One region of the Rhizobium azibense genome, then DNA from elsewhere that is predicted to be linked to it. Evidence: predicted binding sites of a transcription regulator. Region 1 holds the regulator's gene; each other region holds the start of a gene.

What was found. Region 1 encodes PhoB, which activates phosphate uptake and scavenging genes when phosphate is short. Its sites were predicted from a motif close to TGTCATNNANCTGTCAT; they were not measured.
Region 2: a site for PhoB is predicted at 2,642-2,658, ahead of EV130_RS29780 (esterase-like activity of phytase family protein). Genes of this name have one in related genera too.
Region 3: a site for PhoB is predicted at 3,770-3,786, ahead of EV130_RS18520 (NAD-glutamate dehydrogenase). Genes of this name have one in related genera too.

What each region holds. Positions count from the first base shown of each region.
Region 1 is NZ_SMBJ01000005.1:327,088-333,952, forward strand. It holds gene EV130_RS14825 (PstS family phosphate ABC transporter substrate-binding protein) at 1-510, shown strand, start outside; gene pstC (phosphate ABC transporter permease subunit PstC) at 572-1,951, shown strand; gene pstA (phosphate ABC transporter permease PstA) at 1,951-3,237, shown strand; gene pstB (phosphate ABC transporter ATP-binding protein PstB) at 3,251-4,066, shown strand; gene phoU (phosphate signaling complex protein PhoU) at 4,101-4,814, shown strand; gene phoB (phosphate regulon transcriptional regulator PhoB) at 4,849-5,532, shown strand; gene EV130_RS14855 (winged helix-turn-helix domain-containing protein) at 5,550-6,236, shown strand; gene EV130_RS14860 (KTSC domain-containing protein) at 6,622-6,810, shown strand; gene EV130_RS14865 (hypothetical protein) at 6,848-6,865, opposite strand, start outside.
Region 2 is NZ_SMBJ01000017.1:33,549-40,413, reverse strand. It holds gene EV130_RS29790 (AI-2E family transporter) at 1-719, opposite strand, end outside; gene EV130_RS29785 (OsmC family protein) at 954-1,409, shown strand; gene EV130_RS29780 (esterase-like activity of phytase family protein) at 1,422-2,555, opposite strand; gene parE (DNA topoisomerase IV subunit B) at 2,708-4,762, opposite strand; gene EV130_RS29770 (dienelactone hydrolase family protein) at 4,977-5,861, shown strand; gene tpiA (triose-phosphate isomerase) at 5,996-6,766, shown strand.
Region 3 is NZ_SMBJ01000007.1:90,341-97,205, reverse strand. It holds gene EV130_RS18540 (aspartate-semialdehyde dehydrogenase) at 65-1,099, shown strand; gene EV130_RS18535 (lytic murein transglycosylase) at 1,283-2,104, shown strand; gene EV130_RS18530 (carbonic anhydrase) at 2,124-2,765, opposite strand; gene pdxY (pyridoxal kinase PdxY) at 2,836-3,714, opposite strand; gene EV130_RS18520 (NAD-glutamate dehydrogenase) at 3,981-6,865, shown strand, end outside.

The DNA.
Region 1 (6,865 bases):
GGTACCCGTGACGCATTCGTCGAACTGGTTATGCATCCGGGCTGCGAGAAGACCCCAGGCATGGCTGACCTCAAGAAAGCCGACGAGAAAAAATACACGGAAGCCTGCTCGCGCATGCGTCAGGACGGCCCGTTCATCGAAGCCGGCGAAAACGACAATCTCATCGTTCAGCGTCTTGAATCCGATCCGAACTCGGTCGGCATCTTCGGCTATTCGTTCCTCTATGAGAACGAAGACAAGCTCAAGGATATCAAGATCGAAGGCGTCGAGGCAAGCTTCGAGACCATCAAGGACGGCTCTTATCCGGTATCCCGACCGCTCTTCATCTATGTCAAGAATGCGCACCGCGACGTCATCCCTGGCATGAAGGAGTTCCTGGAAGAATATACTTCCAAATCTTCGATGGGCGAGGACGGCTACCTTGCTGAACGCGGTCTGACGCCTCTCGACGAATCCAAGCGTGCGGAAGTCGAGAAGGCTGTCATGGCAGCCAAGAAGCTCGGCTCGTAATATCGAACTTCACCGGCCGCCTGCGCAGCCCGCGGGCGGCTTCTTCTTATATGGGGGCAACATGTTCGGTTATCTCTTCCTCGTATTGGTTGCCGCAGCCGTGGTCGCGGCCTACTTCGGAGGCTTGCGCGCCCTCGCCGTATCGACAACGGCAGGAACGAGCCGCATCAAGGCGCATTCCCGGCCGATTTACCACGGTCTCAACGCTGCGATCTGGACCGCTGTTCCCGCTTCCATCTTTCTTCTTCTCTGGCTTGCCTTCCAGTCCAGCGTCGTGAACCAGCTTGTGCTCGCCTCATATCCTGGCTCCGAAGGCATGGACAGTGCTGCACTATCGCTGCTCATCGGCGAAATCCGCCAGGTTGCGGCCGGAAACCTCTTCCGCCAGCCAACGCCTGAAGTGGCTGCTGCAGCCGAACATCTTCGGTCGCTCCAGACCTACTCCACCTATCTGATGATGGCGATTGGCTTCTGCATCGTCGCGGTGGGTGCATTTCTCGGGATGAAGGTGATCAGCCCAAGGTATCGCGCCCGCCACAGTGTCGAGACTGCGGTCACGGGTTTCATGATGTTCTCCTCCCTGGTTGCCATCATCATCACAGTGGGCATCGTCGGCTCGCTCGTATTCGAAGCGCTCCACTTCTTTGCAAGGGTTCCGGTCACCGAATTTCTCTTCGGCCTGCGTTGGGAGCCTCAGATCGCCATCCGCGCAGACCAGGTGGCCGGGCAAGGCGCGTTCGGCGTTCTTCCGGTCCTGTTCGGCACGTTCGTCATCTCGGCGATCGCTATGCTGGTTGCGGTTCCGACGGGGATACTCTCCGCCATCTATCTGACCGAGTATGCGCATCCGCGGTTCCGTGCCGTTGTGAAGCCGCTTCTTGAAATTCTCGCGGGAGTTCCGACGGTCGTCTACGGCTTCTTCGCCGTGCTGACGGTCGCCCCTGCTATTAGGGCCCTGGGCGCTTCCGTGGGGATAGCCTCGTCGCCGAACAGCGCGCTTGCCACCGGCCTTGTCATGGGCGTGATGATTATTCCGTTCATTTCCTCGCTTTCGGACGACGCCTTTGCGGCGGTGCCGCGTGCCATGCGCGACGGCTCGCTGGCCCTGGGAGCAACCAAGGGCGAGACTATCCGCAAGGTCCTGCTGCCGGCCGCTTTGCCTGGCATTATCGGCGGCGTCCTTCTGGCCCTTAGCCGTGCGGTCGGCGAAACGATGATCGTCGTCATGGCAGCCGGCCTAATCGCGAAGATCACACTCAACCCCTTCGATGCGGTCACCACCGTGACCGTCCAGATCGTCACCCTTCTCATCGGCGACTCCGAGTTCGACAACCCGAAGACGCTGGCGGCTTTTGCACTCGGCCTTGTACTCTTCCTCGTCACACTCGGCCTGAACCTCATCGCGCTGCGCACCGTGCGCAAGTACCGGGAGAAATATTGATGTCCACGACCGCAGTCGCCGGAACGCGTGTGAACTGGCATTCGGATGACATGAAGGCACGCCGGAAGGCACGCTATGCCGCTGAGCGGCGTCTCCAGGCTTATGGCATGATCGCAATCATTTTCGCGCTCGGCTTCCTCGCTTTCCTCATCGGTTCTCTGACGCTCACCGGGTACAAGGCGTTCACCCAGACGGTGGCCACCATAAACATCGACCTCAGCAAAGCTGAGCTCGATACAAGTGATATGATGAAGGCCGACTGGCGCGGCGCCGTGCGCGAGGCACTGCGCAACCAGATTGGGGACCTGCCACGCAGGCAGGAGAAGGCCTTCTTCGACCTCTTCACATCCTCGGCACCGTTCCTCGTTCGCGATGCAGTCATTAAGGATCCAGCACGCCTCAAGGCACCGAGCAGCTTCGTCATCCCGATGTCCGATCCGGCCGACCAGTTCGTCAAAGGCGAGATCAGCCGGGATACGCCAGAGAGCCAGCGGCGCATCAGCGACGAGCAGATCGGCATGATCGACCAGCTCGTATCCAAGGGCGTAATCTCCAGTCCGTTCAATTGGGCGCTTTTCCTCAATGCCGACAGCCGCTTCCCGGAACTGGCTGGCTTGGCTGGCGCGATTTCCGGATCGTTCTGGTCGCTGCTCGTCTGCTTCGCCATCAGCTTCCCGATCGGCATTGCGGCGGCGATCTACCTGGAAGAGTTCGCTCCCAAGAACCGTTTCACCGATCTCATCGAAATCAACATCAACAATCTTGCGGCGGTCCCGTCGGTGGTGTTCGGTCTCCTCGGGCTCGCCGTGTTCTTGAACGGTTTCGGCCTGCCGCGGTCGTCTCCGCTCGTCGGCGGCCTCGTCCTCTCGCTGATGACGCTGCCGACGCTCATTATTGTTACACGCGTGTCGCTGAAGGCGGTGCCTTCCTCGATCCGAGAGGCGGCCCTGGGGGTCGGCGCCTCCAAACACGAGATGATCTTCCACCACGTGCTGTCGCTCGCCATGCCGACCGTCATGACGGGAGCGATCATCTCGCTCGCGCGAGCTCTTGGAGAAACCGCGCCGCTGCTGCTCATCGGCATGAACGCCTTCATCACGAGCCCTCCGGACGGGATATTCGCGGCGTCGACGGCGCTTCCGAGCCAGATCTACATCTGGGCGGACAGCCCGGAACGCGGCTTCGTATCGAGAACCTCCGCCGCAATTCTCGTGCTTTTGGGGTTCCTCATATTGATGAACGCGATCGCCATCTTCCTCAGGCAGCGCTTTGAGCGCCGCTGGTAACGGAGTAAGGATTATGAACATGTTGACCGAAACAGCAGTTGAGAAGGCTCTGGAGCAGAAAATGAACGCGACCGCCTACAAGATGGTCGGCAAGACGGTGTCGGTTTACTACGGCGAGAAGCGTGCGCTATTCGACGTGAACCTGAACGTCCGCGAAAATACCGTTACCGCACTCATCGGCCCGTCGGGCTGCGGCAAGTCCACCTTCCTGCGCTGCTTGAACCGCATGAACGACACGATCGACAATTGCCGCGTCACGGGCGAAATCAAGCTGGACGACGCGGATATCTACGATCCGGACATTGACGTTGTGGAACTGCGCGCTCGCGTCGGCATGGTCTTCCAGAAACCGAACCCGTTCCCGAAGTCTATCTACGAGAACGTTTCTTACGGACCGCGCATCCACGGTATTGCCAGGTCGAAGGCTGACCTGGATCAGATCGTCGAAAGCAGCCTCCACAAGGCCGGTCTCTGGAACGAAGTCAAAGACCGCCTGCAGGAATCCGGCACCGGTCTGTCGGGAGGCCAGCAGCAGCGCTTGTGCATCGCACGAGCCGTCGCCGTCAGCCCGGAAGTCATCCTGATGGACGAACCATGCTCGGCGCTTGATCCTATTGCGACCGCCAAGGTCGAGGAACTGATCCACGAGCTTCGCGAGAACTACAGCATTGTCATCGTGACGCATTCGATGCAGCAGGCGGCCCGCGTTTCGCAGCGCACCGCCATGTTCCACCTCGGCAATCTCGTCGAGGAGAACGACACCGACAAGATGTTCACCAATCCGGACGACCCGCGCACCCAGGACTACATCATGGGCCGCTTCGGCTGATCTGCGGCGTTCAGGCTATTCAAGGACAATCCCCATGGCATCGACCCATATTTTTTCTGCCTATGACGAGGATCTGAAGTATTTGTCCCGCCGCATCTCGGAAATGGGCGGGCTTGCCGAGCAGATGGTGTCGGACGCCGTCCGCGCGCTTGTCAACGGTGACGCTGGCTTGGCCCAGAAGGTCATCTCCGACGATGTTATCATGGATCACGCCGAGCGCGAGATTGGCGACAAGGCGATCGTCACGATTGCCCGCCGCCAGCCGGTGGCCTCCGACCTTCGCGAGATCATGGGCTCGATCCGCATCGCGGCCGATCTCGAACGCGTCGGCGATCTCGGCAAGAACACTGCCAAGCGTGTCATTGCCGTGCAGAGCACCGGCGTTCCGCGCAAGCTCGCCCGCGGTCTCGAGCATCTTTCCGAACTGGCGCTGGTACAGCTCAAGGAAGTACTCGACGTCTATGCCTCGCGTTCAGCCGACAAGGCGAAGTCGATCCGCGAGCGAGACGAGGAAATCGACGCCATGTACACCTCGCTGTTCCGCGAGCTGCTGACCTACATGATGGAAGATCCGCGCAACATCACCAGTTGCACGCATCTTCTCTTCTGCGCCAAGAACATCGAGCGCATCGGCGATCACGCAACCAACATTGCCGAAACGATCTATTACATGGCGACCGGCGCACAGCCGGAAGGCGAACGTCCGAAGGACGACACTGCCAACACCGTCGGCGCGGTCACGCAATGACTGTTGCGAACCCGCCTTCAGGAGACAGAACCGCATGATCCCGAGAGTTGCAGTCGTTGAAGACGAAGAAGCACTGAGCGTGCTTCTTCGCTATAACCTCGAGGCCGAAGGTTTCGAGGTGGACACCATCCTGCGCGGCGACGAGGCCGAAATCAGGCTTCAGGAGCGCACGCCGGATATCCTGATCCTCGACTGGATGCTGCCCGGCGTCTCTGGTATCGAGCTTTGCCGCCGCCTGCGCATGCGCCCAGAAACGGAGCGTCTGCCGATCATCATGCTGACGGCGCGCGGCGAGGAAAGCGAGCGCGTGCGCGGCCTTTCCACCGGGGCCGACGACTATGTCGTCAAGCCGTTCTCCACGCCAGAGCTGGTTGCCCGCGTAAAGGCGATGCTGCGCCGCGCCAAGCCTGAGGTGCTCTCCACGGTGCTGAAATGCGGGGATATCGAACTCGACCGCGAAACGCATCGCGTCCACCGCAAGAGTCGCGAAGTCCGCCTTGGTCCGACCGAATTCCGCCTCCTGGAGTTCCTGATGTCATCGCCCGGACGCGTCTTCTCGCGTTCGCAGCTTCTGGATGGTGTCTGGGGCCACGACATTTATGTCGACGAGCGCACCGTCGACGTTCATGTCGGTCGCCTTCGCAAGGCACTGAATTTCTCCAACATGCAGGACGTCATCCGCACGGTCCGCGGCGCGGGATATTCGATGGAAGCGTAGCAGGGAGGCCGGAGAGGATGTCGGTGCGGATACTTGTTGTCGAGCAGGACGAAGATCTGCTCACCACGCTGAAGAACGCTCTGGAGACAGAAGGATATTCGGTGAACTGTCTTCCCCCCCATGCATCGCTCGTCGAGCTTGTGGCGTTGCGGCTGCCTGATGCGGTGATATTCGGTGCGCCGGCTCCTGGCTCGATGGCGATCTCGACATGCCGCCAGTTCAGGACAACCGGAGCGACCGCCCGCCTTCCGATCGTGGTGCTTCTGGACTCGCCCCTCGAACAGGACCGGTTGGCAGTCCTTTCGGCCGGAGCCGACGACTGCCTCATAAAGGCAGTTTCCCCCGTCGAACTCCTCATCCGATTGCGGAACCTTCTGCGACGTCTCAATCCAGCGTTACTGGAGAGCACGCTGAAAGTCGGGGATCTGACGCTCGATAAGAACGCCCGCCGGGTCCACAGGCAGAAAAAGGAAGTCAAGCTCGGACCCACCGAGTTCAGGCTACTCGAGTTTCTGATGAAGTCCCCCGGTCGCGTCCACTCCCGATCGGAATTGAGGGCATCGCTGTGGGGCAGCGATGCCAGTGTCGATGAACGCGCTGTCGACGTACACATCGGACGCCTTCGGAAGGGCATCAGTCTCGGCAAGGCCGACAAGGTGATCCGGACGGTGCGCGGCGCCGGCTACGCACTTCGCGACTTCTGACCGGTATCGGGGTCCGACCCGATCCCGCCACTGTGTGCAGAGATTGTGAGGCGCGATATAGATGTTCTCGCAACACGTGTGTCACGTCGATTTCACGCGACCGCCTATATTGGTGTGTGTTTAGTCGCGCTGGAGGTGATTCCAGTCCGCCTTCGGCTCCCATACTTGCCCAAAGGCGTCAGACATACAATCCAACCGGGATGAGGCTCGGTCCGATCGGCCTACACTCGTCCCAAAGTACAGCTAGTTTGGTTGAAGCGATTTGGAGTATTCCATGACGATCAAGACGGCGTTGTTGAGAATGTCCCTCATTATCGTTTCCGGTTGGGTCATGGTCGGCACCATCACCTTGGTGATGTTCCATTGACCAGTGAGGTTTAACGGCATGCGGTTCCTGGTGTACACGAAAACGATCGCCCAACTCGATTATGACGAAGAGACGCGCGTCTTGACGATCATCTACCGGGACGGCCAAGTGCGATCCGTTCACCATGTCGATCCCAAGATCATGATGAAAATGGTTGCGCAGCTTCCTCCGGAACGATCCCTCTACCTGATGCAGGCGGCGATCTGATCGTCGCGGTCAAGGCAAGGTGTGACCTCATCTGGCGTCAATGCATGGCCTCGAT
Region 2 (6,865 bases), on a different contig from region 1:
GTCATACCCATCACGGTGGAACTGATCGTTGCCGGAACGACGCGCGAAATCCGTTCCCAGCGATTGGGTAGGATCCGTTCGCCAAGCATGTCGATCTGACGCGAGAAGGACGCGCCGTCGCGATAGACGAAGAACAGTGCAATCAGCATAAAAAGCAGCGTCAGAAGCAGGTGGAACGACGCGCCGCCGGCTGCGAGGACCGCGCGGTAAATATTGCCGATATTGGCGCCGCTGACAGCCTGAATGACCTCACCCACGGAACCGGGACTGCCGATATATTTCACCCAGAGATCGTCGAGATAAGGCCCTGCAAAAGGCAAGGCGAGGATCCACTGTGGCGTCGGGGCACCCTGCCGGTTGGCGTGAATTATCCAGGCGACCCATTCGCGCACCTCGCCCGTCGTATAGGTGATCGCGAGCCCGATCGGAATAACGAGGAAGGTCACGATGAGGATGATCGCGATCGTGGCTGCGATCGTCGTATTGCCGCCGACGCGCCCAAGAAGTCTGCGATAAAGTGGCCAGCTTGCAAAACCGATGACGAGTGCGGCCAGAACCGGAACGACGAAGCCGTAGAAGAAATAGACGCCTGCAGCAACGATCAGGATCAAAAGCCACCGGGCCGCGGAAATCGAGGGAATGAGCGGCGTGCGTGTGGGCGCAGAAGGCCCAAGCCACCGCGGCTCGCCAGGCAGTTTCTTGTTGTTCGAGAGGCTCACGTCGCTTTTTATTCCTTCTTCTCAATCACGGATATGCGCCATTGGAAGCGCGGACGCAAGCATGTCGATCGTCTAATGACCGGCGCCTCTTCCAATCGAAGGCGCCAAGGCACCGGGGCAAGGGGATATCTTAAGCCTCTGTACGGAATGTGACGGAAATTTCCTCCGGACCTTGTTAGCCGGTGAAAATGGCCGCAGGGTGGGGCATCAGGTTTCATAGGAATCGTTCGACCGATGACGAAATTTTCAGCGGAAGTATCTTGGCAGCGCGGCGGAGGTACTTTCACGGACGGAAAATACAGCCGCGGTCATATGTGGAATTTCGATGGGGGCCTTTCGGTTCCCGCATCGGCTTCGCCGCACAACGTACCGCTTCCGTATTCGGTCGCCGAGAACGTCGATCCTGAGGAGGCTTATGTCGCGGCGCTCTCCAGCTGCCACATGCTGTTCTACCTGTGGCTTGCCTCGAAGAAGGGCATCGTCGTTAACAGCTATGTCGATACCGCGACTGGGATCATGGAGAAGGTCGACGGAAAAATGCTCGTGAGCCGCGTCGAGCTGAAGCCCGCCGTGATCTATGCGGACGAAGCGCCGAGCCGGAAAATGGAAGAAAAGCTTCATCATGAGGCCCATGAACTCTGTTTCCTCGCCAATTCGGTGAAGACGAATATCGAGGTTCGCCTCGACTAGCTGCACGGGTTGCTACTTCGGACGGCGCAGTATTTCGAAGACGTAAAACTGCGTTTTTTGGCTGGTCGAGAAGTTGTTGTCGGAGCCGAGGATCAGCACGTCGCTGCCGTCCTTAGCCTTGCCGATCGCCATGGACTCGATATTGTCCGGTATGAGGCCGGATGCACGCAGGTCGAGAACTTGGCTCTTGCGGACGGGAACCACACGCTGATCGGTCTTCGAAAGCGAGGCGATCGCCGAGACGTCGGTAGCGCCATCGAGATCGATCATGAAGATCTTCACATTATTGCCGACGCCCTGGGCATAGCTGCGCTCGACAGTGAGCAACCGGTGGTTATCGAGCGCGATGATCTCCGACATTCCGTTGTCGTTGCTGCCGTCAGCCTTCTGCGCGGCCTGTGGGATCGGCGAGATTGGATAGACATATTGCGCCTTTGGCTCGCCGGTCGTCCCATCGTAGCGGATGATGCGCGACAGGCTGGCCCCCATCAGCGAAGCTGCCGGGCCGTCCTGGTAGAGCGCCGCCTCGACGCCAACAAAGACATCCCCGGAAGGCGCGATTGCCAGGTCTTCGAAGGCGAGGTTGTCGCGGATGCCCGTCGACTTGTCGGCCGTCGGCGCGAAGCCTTCCGGCAACTTGAACTCGCGCATGAACACGCCGTCCTGCGAGGTCACGCGGACGAAGGGGGCGATCAGCGCCTTGCCGTCGCCTTCGCTGCCCCAGTAGATACCATCCCGGCCGAGCCGGATCGACTCGGGATCGACGGTGCGCCTGGCGAAGGGTTTGCCGCTCCTGTCCTTCAGTGTCACTTGCTTGACAACGGCAATACCCTTCAGGCCGGCACCGTCGACATCGACTGCGAGCTCGTAAAAGCGAGCCGGACCTCTTTCCGAGCGGTCGTCGCTGATGGCGATGTAGTGGCCCGTTGCCGCGTCGAAATCGAGGCCGGAAATGCCGCCGAATTCGACACCGTTTTCCCTGTGGCCTGTCGGGATGACGAATTCACCGAGATAGGTGAGGGAGATGTTGGCCGCGCAGTCGCCGAAGGGGCATGGAGTCTCGAAGGTCGCGCCGATATCGGTGGCGTGGAGAGCGGCGCTGGAGAGGAGCGAAAAGCTGGCAGTCGCGAGGAAACGCTTGGTCATGGCAAACATCCGGCAGGCACGCGTGAAGAGCGGAACGAACCGCGCTACCCCGTCTGCAAAGAAAAGGATGCGCCGGTCGCGTCTTTTCTCATGCACCGGTTATTTGACGAAGTTGTTATGGTTCTTCGTCAGTTCCGTGAAATTGCGGAAGCTCAAATATCGAGGTTTTCGGCAAAGGCAGCACGCTCCTGAATGAATCGGAAGCGCGCATCCGGCTTCGTGCCCATCAGGTCGTCGACCGCGGTGCGGGTTCCTTCGAAATCGACGTCGTCGATCACCACGCGCAGCAGCGTGCGCTTGGTCGGATCCATAGTCGTTTCCTTGAGTTGCGCCGGCAGCATTTCGCCGAGCCCCTTGAAGCGGCTGATCTCGATCTTCGCCTTGCCCTTGAATTCCGTTTCCATCAGCTCCTGGCGGTGGGCGTCGTCGCGCGCATAAGCGGACTTGGCACCCTGGGTGATCTTGTAGAGCGGAGGCACGGCCAGGAACAAGTGGCCGCCGCGCACGAGCTCGGGCATCTCCTGATAGAAGAATGTGATCAGCAACGACGCGATGTGGGCACCGTCGACATCGGCATCGGTCATCACGACGATGCGCTCGTAGCGTAGGTCTTCCTCGCGATATTTGGAGCGGGTGCCGCAGCCGAGGGCCTGGACGAGATCCGCAAGCTGCTGGTTGGCGCCCAGCTTTTCGCGGCCGGCGCTCGCAACGTTCAGGATCTTGCCGCGCAAAGGCAGGATCGCCTGATTGGCGCGGTTGCGCGCCTGCTTGGCGGAACCGCCTGCCGAATCGCCTTCGACGATGAAGAGTTCGGCACCCTGAGCGGTGTTCTGTGCGCAATCGGCTAGTTTGCCCGGAAGGCGCAGTTTGCGCACCGCCGTCTTGCGGTTGACTTCCTTTTCCTTGCGGCGTCGCAAACGCTCTTCGGCGCGCTCGATTACCCAGTCGAGCAGCTTTTCGGCCTCGTTGGGATTGTCCGCCAGGTAATGATCGAAGGGATCGCGAAGCGCATTCTCGACGATGCGCTGCGCCTCGGCAGTCGCAAGCCTGTCCTTGGTCTGCCCGACGAATTCCGGCTCGCGGATGAAAACCGACAGCATGCCGACTGCGGAAATCATCACATCGTCGGTGGTGATTTGTGCTGCGCGCTTGTTCTGCGTCAGGTCGGCATAGGCCTTCAGCCCCCTGGTCAGCGCGATGCGCAGGCCCGCCTCGTGCGTGCCGCCCTCTGGCGTGGGAATGGTGTTGCAGTAGGAGTGGATCTGCTGGTCGCCACCGTACCAGGTGATCGCCCATTCGAGCGAACCGTGACCGCTTGCTTTCTCTGTCTTGCCGGCGAAGATTTCGCGCGTGACAGTGAATTCCTTGCCCATCGTCGCCTTCAAGTAGTCTTTCAGGCCACCGGGAAAGTGGAAGACTGCCTTATCCGGGATTTCCGAGCCGTCCGCCAGCACGCCTTCATCGCAACTCCAGCGGATTTCGACGCCGCCGAAAAGATAGGCTTTCGAGCGTGCCATGCGGAAAACGCGCCCGGCATCGAATTTCGCATGATCGCCGAAAATCTGAGGGTCGGGATGGAAGCGCACGCGGGTGCCGCGGCGGTTATGCACATCGCCGAGCTCCTCGAGACCGCCTTGCGGCATGCCGCGTGAGAAACGCTGGCGATAGAGCTTGCGGTTTCGCGCCACTTCAACCTCGAGATAATCCGACAGCGCGTTGACGACCGAAACGCCGACGCCGTGCAGACCGCCTGAGGTTTCGTATGCCTTGCCGTCGAACTTGCCGCCGGCATGGAGCTTGGTCATGATGACTTCGAGCGTCGACTTGCCCGGAACCTGGGGATGGTTCTCGACGGGGATGCCGCGGCCATTGTCGCTGACCGTCAAATAGCCCTGGATATCGAGATGCACCTCGATGAAGTTCGCATGGCCGGCGACCGCTTCGTCCATCGAGTTGTCGATGACTTCGGCAAAGAGGTGGTGCAGCGCCTTTTCGTCCGTGCCGCCGATATACATTCCGGGACGCATGCGCACCGGTTCCAAGCCTTCGAGAACCCGGATGGAGGATGCACCATAGTCGTCGGAGCCCGATGCTACAGGGGCAGGACGCAACGCAGAGGCCGCAGCAGGCTTTTCGGCTGGCTTTGCGGCCGCCTCCTGCTTCGGCATCAGGGGCATTGCGGAAAAGAGGTCGTTGCTGTCATCCATGGAGTCGTTCAGATCTTCAATCCTGTCTTGGGCCGCATGTGCGCTAGGGGGCAGACCCAAAATCACCGCATTTGATGTCACGTTAGCGAATCAGGCAGATTCTGCCAGAAATCGCCTCGTTAGGCGACGCCGCCCGTATGGCGGGATTCTATCGATTGGTTTGCGTTGCCGGGCCTAGAATGGCAAGCGGCATGATGGTTAGGAAACCGCCCGAATGAGAATGTCCACAAGTCATTGCACGATTGTCGCCGCAATTGCGACCTTTTTCCTGTCCGCCAGGATCGGCAGCGCAGCAGCCGACACGCTGGCGCCCTACAAGGAGGAACTTTTCTCCAGACAGAACGTGTTGCAAACCTCCGATGGCGGTGCCTTCGAAGCCATCGAATATGACGAGATGCGCGACATCAACGGCCGCGACCAGATCCCGCAGAAGCGCGTGCAGCAGAAATACGTGTCGCTCGCTGTGCGCAAGCAGCAGCAGGACCAAACGCTGTCGCTCAATGGCCGCAGGGTGGAGCTCACGAGGGTGGGACCGGTAGACAATGCGCAATTCACCGTGATCTTCATCCACGGGCGCGACGGCGACCGGCGGCTCGGCGTCAACGACTACAGCTTCGGCGGCAACTTCAATCGGCTCAAAAACCTGGCCGTGGCCAATGGCGGAGTCTACTATTCGCCGACTGTGCGCACCTTCGACGGCGAGGGCGTGACAGACATGGCCGAGCTGATCCGCTATGCGAGCTCGAAATCCGGCGGCCGCCCGGTAATCCTTTCCTGTGCTTCCATGGGCAGTCAGGTCTGCTGGGGAATTGCGCGCGATGCAGGCAGCGTCAAATTGCTGAAGGGCATGGTCGTCATGAGCGGCGTCACGGATCCGGATTTCGCAAGGAGCGCGTTCTACAAGGCCAAGCTGCCGCTTTGGTTCGTCCATGGCAGCCGCGATCCGGTCTATGCCGCTGCCGGCCAGCAAGCTCTCTTCGAAAAACTTCATGAGGCGAAATATCCTGCCCATTTCACGCTTTTTCAAAATGGCAATCACGGCACGCCGATCCGCATGATCGATTGGCGGAAGGTTTTGAACTCGATTCTCGCTTCTTAGACGGTGCGCCGCCATTTTTTTGGCATTTGCACGGCAAATCGGCCCCTATTTCCCTTACGTGAAGGTTCAAAAGCTTTTCAATGCCGACTGCTTTTGCTAAGGCCGCTCAATACGGAGAAATTGGGAAGGCTGGCATGACACCTGACGTGCGCCCGCTCGTGGCGGGAAACTGGAAAATGAACGGCACGCGCGCCTCTCTCGATCAGATCAAGGCGATTGCGGAAGGCGTGCATTCGCCCATCGCCGAGAAGGTCGAGGCGCTCATCTGCCCGCCCGCGACGCTGCTTTATGTCGCGACCGCGCTCTGCACCGACAGCCCGCTTGCGATTGGTGCGCAGGATTGCCATCAGAGCCCGTCGGGCGCGCATACCGGCGATATCTCAGCCGAGATGATTGCCGATTGCTTCGGAACCTATGTGATTGTCGGCCATTCGGAGCGCCGGACGGACCATGCCGAGACCGACCATCTCGTCCGCGCCAAGGCCGGGGCCGCCTTCGCTGCCGATCTGACCGCCATCATTTGTATCGGCGAGACGGCCGACCAGCGCAAGGCCGGGCAGACGCTTGACATTCTCAAGCGACAGCTTTCCGCCTCTGTCCCAGACATCGCGACCCCGGAAAACACCGTGATCGCCTACGAACCTGTCTGGGCAATCGGCACCGGCCTAACGCCGACAGTGCAGGACGTCGAGAGGGCGCATGCCTTCATGCGTTCGGAACTCATTGCTCGTTTCGGCGCGAATGGCGGGAAAGTCCGGATTCTCTATGGTGGCTCCGTCAAGCCCGGCAATGCCAGGGAACTGATGGGCATCGCCAATGTCGACGGCGCGTTGATTGGCGGCGCGAGCTTGAAAGCATCCGATTTCCTCGCCATCTACGGCGCATACGAAGCGCTGCTCGCGTGATGCCATATATATTCTGGGCCCAAGGGCTTGGAATAGCGGATCACCTCATGTAAACAGCGCCAGATTTTATTCGATGCCCGCCGCATGCGGGCAGGACTG
Region 3 (6,865 bases), on a different contig from region 1:
GCCGCGATCGTCTCGCGCCTTCCCCCTCACCGGACAAGAGGAGAGAAGAGAAAGAGAGCTTGAAATGGGTTTCAAAGTTGCAGTTGCGGGAGCGACCGGAAATGTGGGCCGGGAAATGCTCAACATCCTCTCGGAGCGCGGCTTCCCCGCCGACGAAGTCGTGGCGCTCGCCTCCGCGCGTTCGCAGGGTACGGAGGTTTCCTACGGTGATCGGACACTGAAGGTTTCCAACCTCGAGAACTACGATTTCTCCGACACTGACATCTGCCTGATGTCTGCGGGTGGCGAGGTGTCCAAGAAGTTCTCGCCGAAGATCGGCCAGCAGGGATGCGTCGTGATCGACAACTCCTCGGCCTGGCGCTACGACGCCGACGTGCCGCTGATCGTTCCGGAAGTGAATCCGGATGCCGTGACGCAGTTCACCAAGCGCAACATCATCGCCAACCCGAATTGCTCGACCGCACAGCTCGTCGTGGCTTTGAAGCCACTGCATGACTTTGCCAAGATCAAGCGTGTTGTCGTCTCGACCTACCAGTCGGTTTCCGGCGCAGGCAAGGACGGCATGGACGAGCTCTTCAACCAGACACGCGCCGTCTTCGTTGCCGATCCGATCGAAAACAAGAAGTTCACGAAGCGCATCGCCTTCAATGTCATTCCCCATATCGACGTCTTCATGGAGGATGGCTACACCAAGGAAGAATGGAAGGTTCTAGCCGAGACCAAGAAGATGCTCGACCCGAAAATCAAGGTCACGTGCACGGCCGTACGGGTTCCGGTTTTCATCGGCCATTCAGAATCGGTCAATATCGAGTTCGAAAACGAGATCACCGCCGATCAGGCGCGCGAGATCCTGCGGGACGCTCCGGGCTGCCTCGTCATCGATAAGCACGAAAACGGCGGCTATATCACGCCTTACGAATCTGCCGGCGAAGACGCGACTTATATTTCGCGCATCCGCGAAGATGCGACAGTCGAGAATGGCCTCAACATCTGGGTGGTTTCAGACAACCTGCGAAAGGGCGCGGCTTTGAATGCAATCCAGATTGCCGAGCTCCTCGTCAACCGCGGTCTCATCAAGCCCCGCAAGAAGGCCGCCTAACACCAAAAATTAACCATAATTTACTATCAGCCCCGCATATCGCCTGATGATGCGGGGCTTCCTACGAAAACTGGCCGATGGCCATCAGGTTGCAAGGCACCGAAAGGTGATCGTGACAAAATTATCTGCTGCTGGCATTCTTGCGCGGCGCCAAGCTTGTGCAGATGGAGATCGGGGTTTCTGATGAGCATGACAAAATTCTTTGTGGCGGTCATCGCAGCGGCGAGCGTACTCCACGCCGTTCCGGCAGCGGCAAAGGCTGCCCAGTGCGGCAACAACAGCGCGGGTTTCCAAGCTTGGGTTGCCGACTTCAAGCAGCAAGCAGCCGCCAGCGGCGTCAGCCCATCGGTGCTGGACCGGGCCTTCGCCAATGTGAACTATAATAAATCGACAATCGCAGCCGACCGTGGGCAGAAGAGCTTCAAGCTCTCCTTCGACGCATTCATGAAGAAACGGGGTGGCGCCACGATCATCTCCCGCGGCAGAAGCATGAAGCGCGCCAATCAAGGACTCTTCGCCTCGATCGAAAGCCGCTACGGCGTGCCGGCCGGACCGCTGATCGCGATCTGGGGAATGGAGACCGGCTTCGGCAGTTATATGGGCAATCAGCATACCCTGTCTGCCGTTTCGACCCTCGCCTATGACTGCCGCCGCTCGGATTATTTCACCGATCAGCTTTATGCCGCTCTGCAACTTGTTTCCGAAGGCTATCTCAGCCCGCAGGCTCGCGGCGCGGCGCACGGCGAAATTGGACAGACGCAGTTCCTGCCGCGCAACGTGGTCCGTTTCGGAGCCGACGGCGACGGCGACGGACGCGTCGACTTGGTCGGCTCGCGCGCTGATGCCCTGGCTTCGACGGCAAACTTCCTCAGAGGCCACGGCTGGCAGGCAGGCGCGGGTTATCAGCCAGGCGAAGCGAATTTTGCAGCAATCGCTGGCTGGAACGCAGCAACCGTCTATCAACAGGCAATCGCTTACATCGGCCGGCAGATCGACGGCCAGTGAGCTTTCCCGCCCGCGAAGTTCATACTTCCGGGCGGATAAAATCGCGCGTTTCGGCGTCCATCACCCATAATTCGCCGGTCGAGATATCGAACCAGGCTCCGTGCAGGGCGATCTCACCTGCCTCTTCAAGCGCCTTGATATCCGGAAAAGTTCTCAGGTTGTTGAGCGAGTTGCGGATCGAGACGCGCTCGAGCGCCGTCTGGCGCTCGGCGGCAGTCATCACGTCGTTGCTTTGAATCTGCTCGGCAGCCGGCCGGACGAGTGACATCCAGCGGCCGATGAAATCACCAGGCGACAGCGGTTCGGAATTGGGATCGAGTGCTGCGCGTATACCACCGCAGCGGCCATGGCCCATGACGACGATGTCGGAAACCTTCAAGACCTGCACGGCGAATTCCAAAGCGGCCGACGTCGAGTGGAAATGGCCATCCGGCTCGTAAGGCGGGACCATGTTGGCGACGTTGCGGATGACGAAAAGCTCACCGGGGCCAGCGTCGAAGATAAGTTCCGGTGCTGCGCGCGAGTCCGAACAGGCAATAACCAGCGTATTCGGATTCTGGCCGTTTTCAGCCAGCATCTTATAGCGGTCGCGGGCGTCGGCATAACGACCGTTCATGAAGTTGCGATAGCCGTCCAGAAGGGTAGTTGGAAAACACTGCATGACTGTCGATTAGCGCGCAGTCGCCGCAAGATCAACTGCTGCACGTGCGAAATGCGAAAACTGCCGTCGCTTAGCTCTTCTTCCGTTGAGCGGGATGCATGAGGCGGCGCATCTGCACCATGGCCATTGGCGTCGAGAGGCTTGATGCATCACTTGCGAGCGTGAGCTCGTCACTGCCGCGTTTGACAGCACGTACCAGCACTTCATAGACGCTGGCTGTTGCAAGCTGCAATGCTTTTTCGTCGTCCATCCCGGAAAGCAGCCGCGAGAGGAAGACGGCTGCCAGCAGGTCGCCCAATCCATTCGGTGGCTTGTCGACGACGCGATGCTCGGCAAGCAGGGCATGGCGGCCCGAGAGATAGAGATTTCCGGTGCCGCCAGCCATCATCGGAACAGCGGAGGTGACAAGCATGCGGGAAGGGCCGAGGGACAAGGCAGCCTCCATGACGGCCGTATTGTCCTCCAACGGTGCGCCCACCATCCAGGCCAGCTCATAGCGGTTGGGTGTGGCCAACGAGGCCAGTGGGATCAGATGGTCGCGGATCGCCTCCGCTGTTGCTTCGGGAACATAGAGGCCGCCCAGATCCCCCATCACCGGATCGCAGACATAGAGCAGCTCGGGGTTTCTTTCACGCAATGCGCTGACCAGACGGGCAACGGAACCAGCCTGGGCAGCGTTTCCGAAATAACCAGACAAAACCGCCTTCACTTCTCCAACCCACGGCGCACGGATGAGATCATCGATAGCGGCATCGAAATCGGCCTCCGCAAAGGTGAGCCGGGTCGAACGGCCATGACCGGGATGCCAGGGCAGAATGATGGTCGGCAGTGCCCAGACCTGATGGCCCAGCGTCTCAAGCGCGAAGACGGCGGCGCGATTGCCCACCGAACCGCGAACGACATGGCTGGAGATGACGATCACCGCTCCTGCAGCACTATTGTCCGGCATAGTAATTTTGAACCCCGCATTCGATGCGCTTTTGATCGTCCTTTTGCCGCGCCGCTGTCAACCATTCTTCATCCATGCGTGGAAATCTGGGCGAGCCGACAAAACACTGGCCTTACGCTTCCAAAAATCGGGAAATTCTCCGAAATCTTACGAAATCCGGATCAAAAACGCACAAAAACTGCCAGGGCGGAGCCTCTTTTAGGGGTTTTTTCGATAATTCTTCTGCTAACTTGCGGCAAATCACACACATCGGGGGAATGTCTTCAATGGCTGCCAAAAATAATCCGCGACGCGAAAAGCTGATCGAAAGCGCGAGGAAGATCGCTGCTGCGGCCAAGGAACAGCATCTCGATCCGGAGATCCTCTTCGGCCGGGCAAGCGGAGACGACCTCGATCGCTATACAGCGCAGATGCTGGCGCTTTGTGCCGTTCATTCTGCCAAAGAGCTTTCGGGCTGGGACGGCAAGGTCCCGCGCGTTACGATCGAAACGCTGGCTGATGTCGAACCCGATGGCGTTTCAGTCTCGATCCTGACGGTGACCGATCACAACAAGCCGTTCCTTTACGAGTCGGTTATGAGCGAGGTCACAAGCACGTATCGCGATCTCTATATGGCGGTGCATCCGATCCTGGTGATGGAGCCAGGAAAAACGCCGGTCCTTTATTCAGCCGAGGAGCCGAGCGATCCGGCAAGACGTGTCAGTCATATCCAGATTCACATTTCGCCTTTGACTGCGGCCCAATCCGACGATCTTCGCAAGCGCGTCATGATCGTCTTGGAGCAGGTCCGCCAGGCTGTTTCCGACTGGAAGCCGATGCTTTCCAAGCTCGACACCGTAATTGCCGAATTGCGCAGCTACAGCGCCAGCCGCAAGAAGGCCGATCGAGACGAAGCACTTGCTTTCCTGACCTGGCTACGCGATGAAAACTTCACCTTCCTTGGGATGCGTGAATATGTCTATTCCGGCAGGGGCAGCGAAGCCAAGGTCGAGCGTGACAAGGGCGCTGGCCTCGGCATTCTTTCTGATCCCGATGTGTTGGTGCTGCGCACCGGCAAGGATGCCGTAACGACAACACCGGAAATCCTCGCCTTTCTCGATGGTCCGGATTTCCTGATCGTCACCAAGGCGAATGTTAAATCCGTCGTCCACCGCCGCGCCTATATGGACTATGTCGGTGTCAAGCGGTTCGACAAGGATGGCAATGTCACCGGTGAGCTGCGCATCGTCGGCCTCTTTACATCGACGGCCTATACGTCCTCGGCGTCGGAAATTCCGCTCATCCGTTCCAAAGTCGCCAAAGTGACAGATCATTTCGGCTTCGATCCCATGAGCCATTCCGGCAGAATGTTGGCCAACACGCTGGAATCTTATCCACGCGACGATCTTTTCCAGATCGACACGACGCTGCTTGCGAATTTTGCGGAACAGATCAACGATCTGGTCGAACGGCCGCGCGTCCGCGTTCTGCCGCGCATCGATCATTTCGATCGTTTTGTGTCGGTCATCGTCTATGTGCCCCGCGAGGAATATGATTCCATCGTCCGAGAAAAGATCGGCACCTACCTGAAGACCGTCTATGACGGCCGGGTCTCTGCCTATTACCCGGCCTTCCCGGAAGGGCGGGTTGCGCGCGTACACTTCATCATCGGCCGCTCCGGAGGCAAAACGCCGCGCATACCGCAATCGAAACTCGAAGAAGCAATCCGCGCCATCACCGCCCGCTGGGACGATCGCTTCGAAGCGCTGGCTGGGCCCAAGGCGCCGAAGATCGGCGTCAGCAACGCCTTCCAGGATTCCTTCACCGCTGAAGAAACGGTTGCCGATCTGCCGGACATCATCGATTGCGCCTCTGGCGAGCCGATACGGATCGCATTCTATTACCGCAATGATGCAGAACGCGGCCGGATCTTCTCACTCAAGATTTTCCATGCAGGCGAGCAGCTCCCGCTTTCACGCCGCGTGCCGCTTCTCGAAAATCTCGGTTTCAACGTGCTGAGCGAGCGAACCTTTGACATCGAAGTTCCAACCGCAGACGGCTCGGTCAACATCGTCGTACTGCACGATATGGAGCTTGAAGACCGCAGGGGCGCCGAAATTGACCTAAGCCGTCATGGTGCGGCGCTGGAAGAGGCCTTTATTTCTGCTTTCGACGGCACGATCGACAATGACAGTTTCAACCGGCTGATCCTTTCGGCCGGGCTTTCTGCACGCGAGACGAATGTCCTGCGGGCCTATGCGCGTTATCTTCGTCAGGCCGGTATCGCCTATTCGCAGGATTACATCGCAACGACCCTCGACAAATACCCGGAGATTGCCGCTTCGATCTTCCGCCTGTTTTACGACGCGCTCGATCCGCAGCTTAGCGAGAAGGCGCGCATGAGAAAGCTCGCCGAGCTGCATCGGTCGATCGAGGCGGCGCTCGCCAATGTGCCGAGCCTCGACGATGACCGCATCCTGCGCCGATACATCAATATCGTCGACGCAACGCTGCGGACCAACTACTTCCAGCGCAATGCCGATGGTTCGCCGAAGGCGATGCTTGCCTTCAAGCTCGATCCGAACCTCGTCGATGGTCTGCCAGACCCGAAGCCTTTTCGAGAGATCTTTGTCTATGGAGTCGAGGTCGAAGGCGTGCACCTGCGTTTCGGCAAGGTTGCCCGCGGCGGCCTGCGCTGGTCGGATCGCGCCGAGGACTACCGCACGGAAGTGCTGGGCCTCGTAAAGGCCCAGCAGGTGAAGAACGCCGTCATCGTTCCAGTCGGCGCCAAGGGCGGCTTTTATCCGAAGAAACTGCCTGCTGGCAGCCGGGATGAAATCTTCAATGCCGGCCGCGAAGCCTACAAGACTTATATCCGCACACTGCTTTCGATCACCGACAACATTTCAGGCACCGATATCGTGCCTCCGGCAGATACGGTACGGCTCGATGGCGACGATCCCTATTTCGTCGTCGCCGCCGATAAGGGAACGGCAACCTTCTCCGACACGGCCAACGCACTGGCGCAGGAGGCTGGTTTCTGGCTCGACGACGCCTTTGCCTCAGGTGGATCGGCCGGCTATGACCACAAGAAAATGGGCATCACCGCGCGTGGCGCGTGGGAAACCGTAAAGCGTCATTTCCGCGAGATGGATATCGACATCCAGACGAC